Regions from separate parts of the Rhizobium leguminosarum genome, predicted to be linked through region 1. Evidence: predicted binding sites of a transcription regulator. Region 1 holds the regulator's gene; the other holds the start of a gene.
The links. Region 1 encodes PhoB, which activates phosphate uptake and scavenging genes when phosphate is short. Its sites were predicted from a motif close to TGTCATNNANCTGTCAT; they were not measured.
Positions count from the first base shown of each region.

Region 2: a site for PhoB is predicted at 1,374-1,390, ahead of BA011_RS16290 (YdcH family protein). Genes of this name have one in related genera too.

Region 1 is NZ_CP016286.1:4,632,390-4,636,926, reverse strand. It holds gene argF (ornithine carbamoyltransferase) at 1-25, opposite strand, end outside; gene BA011_RS22555 (aspartate aminotransferase family protein) at 68-1,267, opposite strand; gene BA011_RS22550 (GcrA family cell cycle regulator) at 1,688-2,221, shown strand; gene phoB (phosphate regulon transcriptional regulator PhoB) at 2,469-3,152, opposite strand; gene phoU (phosphate signaling complex protein PhoU) at 3,287-4,000, opposite strand; gene pstB (phosphate ABC transporter ATP-binding protein PstB) at 4,045-4,537, opposite strand, start outside.
Region 2 is NZ_CP016286.1:3,296,051-3,300,587, reverse strand. It holds gene BA011_RS16305 (5-(carboxyamino)imidazole ribonucleotide synthase) at 1-554, opposite strand, end outside; gene purE (5-(carboxyamino)imidazole ribonucleotide mutase) at 551-1,045, opposite strand; gene BA011_RS16295 (YdcH family protein) at 1,064-1,267, opposite strand; gene BA011_RS16290 (YdcH family protein) at 1,496-1,669, shown strand; gene BA011_RS16285 (ArsR/SmtB family transcription factor) at 1,876-2,136, opposite strand; partial or broken gene BA011_RS16280 (sulfite exporter TauE/SafE family protein) at 2,301-3,064, opposite strand; gene BA011_RS16275 (thiamine phosphate synthase) at 3,171-3,824, shown strand; gene BA011_RS16270 (tetratricopeptide repeat protein) at 3,835-4,537, shown strand, end outside.

The DNA of each region.
Region 1 (4,537 bases):
GATCGAGGAAATGTTTAGGGCTCATATCGTCTTCTTACCTGTGCTGCGCCCGAAGGCGGCAATCTCTTCAAGCCGTCTTCTTGACCTTGGAGGCGCGAATGCTCTCGGCGGCGCGTTCGACGCGGGCAAGGCCCTCGCGGGCTTCCTCGGCGGTGACCACGAGCGGCGGAAGAAGGCGGATGACGTTGTCGCCGGCAGGCACGCCGAGCAGATGGGCGGCGCGGATCGCCTGCAGCAGTTCGGCTGAGGGAACGGCAGCCTTGATGCCGAGCAAAAGGCCCTCGCCGCGCACATCTTCGATCACGTCGGGATAACGATCCTTCAGCGAGGCGAGGCCCTGGCGGAAGACAAGTGCTACGTCGCGCACCTGCTGGAGGAAGCCATCGGCAAGGATGATGTCGAGCACGGCGCTGCCGACGGCCATGGCGAGCGGATTGCCGCCATAGGTCGAGCCATGCGTGCCGGCCTTCATGCCGGAGGCGGCCTCGGCCGTTGCGAGGCAGGCGCCGAGCGGGAAACCGCCGCCGATGCCCTTGGCGACAGCCATGATGTCGGGGGTGATGCCAGACCATTCATGGGCGAAGAGCTTGCCGGTTCGGCCGACGCCGGTCTGAACCTCGTCGAGGATCAACAGCAGGCCGTTCTCGTCGCAGAGCTGGCGAAGCGCCTTCATGAACTCAGGCGTGGCAGGACGGACGCCGCCCTCGCCCTGCACGGGCTCGATGAGGATGGCAGCCGTCGCCTCGGTGATCGCGGCGCGGACCGCTTCGATGTCGCCGAAAGCCACCTGATCGAAACCCGGCGCCTTGGGACCGAAACCTTCGAGATATTTTTCCTGGCCGCCGGCGGCGATCGTCGCCAGCGTCCGTCCGTGGAAGGCGCCTTCGAAGGTGATGATATGGAAACGCTCGGGATGGCCCTTGGAAAACTGATAGCGGCGCGCCGTCTTGATTGCGCATTCGAGCGCCTCGGCGCCTGAGTTGGTGAAGAACACCTTGTCGGCGAAAGTGGCGTCGGTCAGCCGTTTTGCCAGACGCTCCTGGCCGGGGATCTCATAGATGTTCGACAGGTGCCAGACCTTGTCGGCCTGCTCCTTCAATGCACCGACCACATGCGGATTGCTGTGGCCAACGGAGGTGACGGCGACGCCGGCGCCGAAATCGAGATATCGCTCGCCAGTTTCGGTGACCAGCCATACGCCCTCGCCTCGCTCGAACCGCAGCGGGGCACGAGAATAGGTGTCATAAAGCGGCGCGGCTTCAGCCATGGCGCGATCTCCATCAAAGTTGCCGGGCAATGACTCCGGCTAAGGAAACCAGGCCCGAAAAATCAAAAATGCCGCCTTGCGGCGGCGAGTGGCACTATTTCCTTTTCGCGCTGCAATGTCAACAAAACTGCGCCCTTAGCGTATGCAGCAAGGGTGTACAGCGGCATTTTCAGTCATCAACAGGCATTATTGCAGAAATGACACGCAGGGGCAGCAAGTTGGGGAAAACTACGAATTCGATTCATCCGGATTCATGCGACTCTTGTCACGGAGTCAGGCTCACACTAGGTTAAAGATCAATTACTAGACTGCATGCGGCGGAACTAGTCACCAAAATTGATCAAGCGTTTCTTGTTTCGGAGCTCCCGGGACAACGGTGAGGGATTCTGCCATCACCAACGCAAAAGGTGGAGACAGGGCATGAACTGGACAGACGAGCGGGTCGAGAAACTCAAGAAGCTTTGGGCCGAAGGACTGAGCGCCAGCCAGATCGCGGCACAACTTGGCGGGGTCAGCAGAAACGCGGTCATCGGCAAAGTGCACCGGCTGTGCCTTCCCGGCCGTGCCAAGGCCGGCGGCACCAACACTGCGGCGCGAACGCCGAAGCGCAACACATCGGCGCCGCGCGCACCGAACTACACCTCGCGGATCACGACCCGCACCGTCACCCGCCAGCAGGGCGCGACGATGCTGAAGGAAGAGATCGAGATCGAAACGATCGAGGAAATGGAATACGTGCCGAGAGGCAACGTGGTGGTGCCGATTTCGCGCCGCCTCGGCCTGACGGAACTGACCGAACGCACCTGCAAGTGGCCGGTCGGCGATCCGCTGAAGGACGACTTCCATTTCTGCGGCTGCGAGTCCCCCGACAATTCGCCTTATTGCGGCTATCACCAGAAGCTCGCCTACCAGCCGGTGAATGAACGCCGCCGGGCAGCGGCGCGGGCCAGCTGAACGCGGGCAACCATCGTTAGAATGCAGAAAACGGGCCGAGTGGCCCGTTTTTTTATGCGAGTGGATGTGAGCTCAGGTTCCTCCGTCATGCTCGGCCTTGTGCCGAGCATCTGATCACCTCAATTGCTTTGACGGAAAAACTTTATTTTCAAATACTTAACTTGGCGTGTGCAGATCCTCGGCACAAAGCCGAGGATGACGTCGCAGGTTTTGCCAGGGATTTGTCAGCAGGCTCATATGGAAGCCCTCAGGCTTCCATCGAATAACCGGCGCCGCGGACGGTGCGGATGACGTCCTGCATGTTGGAGAAATTCAGCGCCTTGCGCAGGCGGCCGACATGGACGTCGACGGTGCGCTCGTCAACATAGATATCGTGGCCCCAGACGCCATCGAGAAGCTGCGAGCGGGAGAAGACCCGGCCCGGCGACGACATCAGGAATTCCAGCAGGCGGAATTCGGTGGGGCCGAGGCGGACTTCGCGGCTCTTGCGATGGACGCGATGGGTTTCGCGGTCAAGCTCGATATCGCCGCATTTCAGCACCGTCGACAGCACCTCGGGACGGGCGCGGCGCAGCATCGCCTTGACGCGGGCAACGAGCTCGGGGGTCGAGAAGGGCTTGACGACATAATCGTCGGCGCCCGTCGACAATCCGCGGACGCGCTCGCTCTCCTCGCCGCGCGCCGTCAGCATGATGATCGGCAGTCGCTCGGTTTCCGGCCGCATGCGCAGGCGCCGGCAGAGCTCGATGCCGGAGACCCCCGGCAGCATCCAATCGAGGATGAGAAGATCGGGCGTGCGCTCCTGAAGCCTCATTTCGGCTTCGTCGCCACGAAGGATGGTATCGACCTCGAAGCCTTCCGCTTCGAGATTGTAGCGAAGAAGCACGCTGAGGGCTTCCTCGTCTTCAACAACTGCAACTCTCGGGATCATGCGTGTCGGTCTCCTCGCGCATCATCCTTAAATCAGGGGTGATTTAAGCAATTCATCCTGCGCAAATTCAGAAATTGGCTGCGACCTCTTTGCGCGCCCCGGACGGGCGCGCACGCAACTAACTATGCGGGCGGTTATTCCGTGACCGCGCCGACGGTGTTGGCGCTGTCGTCCTTCGGACGATCGCCTTCCGGCTGTGCGCCTGTCGTCATGTAAAAGATCGTCTCGGCGATGTTGGTGGCATGGTCGCCGATGCGCTCGATGTTCTTGGCGCAGAAGAGAAGATGCGTGCAGCTGGTGATGTTGCGCGGATCTTCCATCATGTAGGTCAGGAGTTCGCGAAACAGCGAGGTGTACATCGCGTCGATCTCGTTGTCGCGTTCACGGATCGCATTCGCCTTGTCGGCTGAACGATTGGTGTAGACATCGAGCACTTCCTTGAGCTGGACGAGCGCCAGCTCGGACAGATGCTCGAGGCCGCGGGCGAGCTTACGGGGAACGCCGGTGCTTTGGACGGCGATGACGCGCTTGGCGGTGTTTTTGCCGAGGTCGCCGACGCGTTCGAGATCGGCGGCGATGCGGATCGAACCCATGATTTCACGCAGGTCCGAGGCCATCGGCTGACGGCGGGCGATGGTGACGATCGCCTTGTCGCCGATTTCGCGTTCGGCGTGATCGAGGATCACATCGTCGGAGATGACCTTCTGCGCCAGCGCGGTATCGCCGTTGACGAGGGCGCGGACGGCTTCGCTGACCATCTGCTCGGCCAGGCCGCCCATTTCGGAAATCCGCCTGGACAGGAACTTCAGATCATCATCGTAGGCAGAAAAAATATGTGTCGATGCCATGGGGCTTTATCCTCGAATAACGGGAAGGCTTGGTGTCGCCAAAATCAACCGAAGCGACCCATGATGTAGTCCTGGGTGCGCGGATCGTCGGGATTGGTGAACATCTTGTCGGTGTCGTTCTCCTCGACGAGATTGCCGAGGTGGAACATGGCGGTGCGCTGCGAGACACGCGCGGCCTGCTGCATGGAGTGGGTGACGATGACGATCGTGTAGTTCTCGCGCAGCTCGTGGATCAGTTCCTCGACCTTGGCGGTGGCGATCGGATCGAGCGCCGAGCAGGGCTCGTCCATCAGGATGACTTCAGGGCTGACGGCGACGGCACGCGCAATGCAGAGGCGCTGTTGCTGGCCGCCGGACAGGCCGGTGCCGGATTCATGCACGCGGTCCTTGACCTCGTTCCAGAGGCCGGCGCGCTGCAGGCTGGTTTCGACGATCTGGTCGAGGTCGGCCTTCGACTTGGCAAGGCCATGGATGCGCGGGCCGTAGGAGACGTTTTCATAGATCGTCTTCGGGAACGGGTTCGGCTTCTGGAAGACC
Region 2 (4,537 bases), 1.3 Mb from region 1:
CGCTTGAAGGCGACGAAGCTTTCGAGGATGAGCGGCACGCCGCCAAGTGCTGCATAGGCGCCATCCGGGCTGTCTGCGGCCGAGCGGAAAACCTTCTGGCCCTTGCCGTCATAACCGAGACGGCGGGTCTTCAGCACGCCCTGGCCGCCGAAATCCTTCAGTGCCGTCTCGAGATCGGCCTGGCTGTCGATCACATGGAAGCGGGCAGTGGTTATGCCGCAGCCGTTGAGAAAGCGTTTTTCGACGAGGCGGTCCTGGGCGGCTTCCAGCGCCTTGGGCGGCGGATAGACGGACACGCTCGCCGACAGCGTTTCGGCGGCTGCGACGGGCACGTTCTCGAATTCGTAGGTGACGACGTCGCAGATATCGGCGAGCTCGGCCAGTGCCAAGGGATCGTCATAGGCGGCGGTAATCTGCCGGTTGGCGAGCTGGGCGGCCGGGCAGTCTGCCTGCGGCTCGAGGATGACCGTGCGAAAATTCAACCTGGCGGCGGCAATGGCCAGCATGCGGCCGAGCTGGCCGCCGCCGATAATGCCGATCGTTCTCGCCGTCATAGGTCGTCCATCGGGTATTCGGCGACGGCAGCACTCTGGCGCTCGCGCCATTCGTCGAGCCGGTCGGCGATTTCTTCGTCGGAAAGGGCAAGCACGGCGGCGGCGAGAAGGGCGGCGTTGACTGCGCCGGCCTTGCCGATGGCGAGCGTGCCGACGGGAATACCGGCCGGCATCTGCACGATGGAAAGGAGGCTGTCCTGGCCGGACAGGGCTTTCGACTGGACCGGCACGCCGAAGACCGGCAGCGGCGTCATCGCGGCGGTCATGCCCGGCAGGTGGGCGGCGCCGCCGGCGCCGGCGATGATGACCTTGAAGCCCTCCGCGCGTGCGCCCTTGGCGAAATTGACCAGCCGGTCGACTGTGCGGTGCGCCGAAATGATGCGCGCGTCATAGGGAATTTCCAGCGCCTCCAGCGTGTCGGCGGCGTTTTTCATGGTCTCCCAGTCGGACTGGCTGCCCATGATGATGGCGACGGGTGGTCTGTCTGTCATCGTTGCTGCTATTCCCTCTCAGGCGATGATGTCAGGGATGATCTGATCTTCCAGCTTGGAGAGCCTGTCTTTGATAACGAGCTTCTTCTTTTTCATGCGCTGGATCCGCAGAGCGTCGCATCCGGTCTGGATCATGGCGTTGATCGCGGCGTCGAAATCCTCGTGCTCCTGGCGCAGGCGCGCCACTATGAGCCTGATTTCCGCCTGTTCCTGATCGGCCATATACATTCCCCGTTATCGTCCTTGGACCTTGTCCGATCTGGCGATGATTTCCGCAAGCTCCTATCACCAAATACAGGTAACGGCTAGTTAGTCTTGATCATGAAATTGCCATGCAGTCTTCATCTTTTGGCCTTCGACAAGCCGTCAAAAATATGTCACAGTCCCGCCCGTTGACACCTTGATCCCCGACGATGTTGGCCGGGGAGGGTAAGAGGAAGGAAGGGTCATATGACTGTTCAAGCTCATCTTGAGTCACTCCAGAAAAAGCATGTCGCTCTCGAGGAGGAGTTGCACGCGCTCAGAACATCTCCCTCTATTTCCGATACGGAACTTGCCGAATGCAAGCGCCGCAAGCTGCGCATCAAGGACGAGATTCAGCGTCTTAAGTCATCCGTCCACTAGTCTTCCCAAGGGTCGCCGGGCGATCATCTTGCGCAACAAGGTAAATCCATCCATTCCGCCAAAAATTTGCAAGAACCGGTGATTTGACACCATATTTGCGCCAGTCCGATGCATCCGGCATCGTGGCTGGCGCTTTTGGGTCTGTCACGTCTCACATCGCATTCTTATGATTCGCATCGTATCCCCAGATCTTACGGGAACATGCATCAGGCCCAGAACTGATCCAGCCACAAATTGAGCTTGTCGAAGCCACGGTTATTGACTGCGTAGATGCGTTTGGTGCCTTCCGAGGTCACGGAAACGAGATTGCTGTCGAGAAGCGCCTTCAGGTGCTGTGAAACAGCAGGACGGCTGATCGGCAGGCCTTCGGCGAGCTCATTGACCGTCCGTGGCGCGCGACGCAATTCCTCCAGCAGAAACCGCCGGTTCGGATCGGCAATCGCAGAGAAAGGGTCCGTGTTCGACATGGCGGCAACGCTACGTCAAACCGGCCGTGCCAGCAAGGAAATTGTGCATTGCAGCGTGCTGCTGCAAAACTCCTTAATTCGAGATTGATCTAAGGAATTATGCAGCAATTCAAAGCGCTACAGCGTCCTTTGCGCGTCTGAAGAGACGTGCGGCGCTGGGCCTTTTACCAGCCAAGGCCCTCGCGCACGATCAGGAAGGCGGCGATCAGCGCCATTGCATACATGAAGGGGTAGAAGATCTGTGGCTTCATGCGGCGCACGCACCAGGCGCCGGCAATGGTGGCGAGCGGGGCGAAGGGCAGAAGCGTTGCCGAGGTCGCAAGGTTCTGGGTGCCGAGCTGGCCGAGCGCGAAATATGGGATCAGCTTGATGGCGTTGAGGATCGCGAAGAAGCGTACGCTGGTGCCGGTATATTCGCGTGGCTGCAATTTGAGCGGCAGGGCATAGATCTGGAACGGCGCGCCGCCGGCATGGGCGACGAAGCTGCCGTAACCGGAAAATGTGCCCCAGAGGCTGGCGGCCACCGGCCGCTGGTTGCGCGGCGGGATCACCTTGCCGGCGGCCGGGCCGAAATTGCTCCAGAAATAGCGCAGGCAGAAGAGGATGGTCACCGCGCCGATGACGATGCGCAGCATGTTGCCGGAACCAGCGCCGAGGTTGCCCAGCCCAGCGCGATGCCGAAGACGGCGCCCGGCAGCATGATCTTCAGCGTCGTCCAGTCGCCATGCTTGCGCCAGATGACAAGCGAAATCATGTCCATCAAAATCAGGATCGGCAGCAGGATGGCGGCCGCCTCCACCGGCGAGACGACGAGGGCGAGGAAGGGCAAGCCGATCAGCGACAAAGCGTCGCCCATGCCGCCCTTTGCGAGGCCTACCAGCAGAACGGCGGGCACGGCGGCGTAGTAGAATGACAAATCCTGCGGCATGCTTTCGACGTCCTCCTCTTGCCAGCCTCGTCTAACGGAACTACTCACACAAAACGAGTGTGGATCCCTCATTTCCAAGGGGAATCGCAGGAAACGGAAAGACCCTATGACCGAACCGGAAAACCGCTGCCGCCTTGTGCTCATCGTAGCCGATATCGCCGATGCCGATGAACAGGCAAGGATCGTCGCCGACGCGCTGAAGGGCGGCGATGTCGCCTCGGTGATCGTGCCGCAATACGGGCTCGACGACGGCACCTTCCAGAAACATGCAGAAAAGCTGGTGCCGTTGATCCAGGACGCTGGCGCCGCCGCGCTGATTGCAGGCGACAGCCGTGTCGCAGGCCGGGCGAAGGCCGACGGCCTGCACCTTTCCGGCAATGCGGAGGCCCTTTCGGAGGCGATCGACAAACATGCACCGAAGCTGATCGTCGGCGGCGGCAACGCGGCCGACCGGCACCATGCGCTGGAGATCGGCGAAGTCAGGCCGGACTATATCTTCTTCGGCAAGCTCGACGGGGACATCAAGCCGGAGGCGCATCCGAAGAACCTGGCGCTTGGCGAATGGTGGGCCTCGATGATCGAGATTCCCTGCATCGTCATGGGCGGCACCGATCCAGCCTCGGCGCTCGCCGTCGCCGAGACCGGAGCGGAGTTCGTGGCGATGCGGCTGGCGGTTTTCGGCGAGCCCGACCGGGCGCCGGCCGTCGTCGCCGAGATCAATGCGTTGCTTGACGAAAAAGCGCCACGGTTTGAGGATTGAAATCGCGCTCATGCCGATCCCGCCCGCCCGTCTTTTGAAATATTTCCTCGCCGGTATGGCCGCCTTCCTTGCGGCCGGGCCGAATATTGCCTTGGCGCAGGCGCCGGACAGCGTCATCAGCCAGCCGGGCACGGGGCCGGCTTCGACCTTCCGTACCGACCGGCCTTCCAGCCCGGGCGTGCAGCCCTCCGATGGTGTCGGCGTATTCGACCGCATGGGCGCGAAGCTGCCGGACCTGCCGCCGGAGAAGGATTACAAGGGGCCGATCGACGAGGCCTACGGCGCCTTCCAGCGCGGTTATTACCTGACGGCAATGGACAAGGCGCTGCCGCGCGCCCAGCTCGGCGATCCGGCGGCGCAGACGCTGATCGGCGAAATCCTCTCGCAGGGCCTCGGCGTCAAGAAGGACGTGAAGAATGCTGCCTTTTGGTACGGCAAGGCGGCCGAAGGCGGCGATGCGGCGGCGATGTTCAAATATGCGCTGATCCTGATGGAAGGCGAGGGCGTGCCGCGTGACAAGGTCAAGGCCGACGACTACATGCGCAAGGCGGCCGAGGCGGGCAATCCTTCGGCGGAATTCAACTGGGCGCAGCTTCTCATCGCCGACAATCCCGGCGAGAAGGGACTGAGGCTGGCGCTGCCATTCTACGAGAAATCGGCCGAGCAGGGCATTGCCGATTCGCAATATGCCGTGGCGCAGATCTATGCGACGC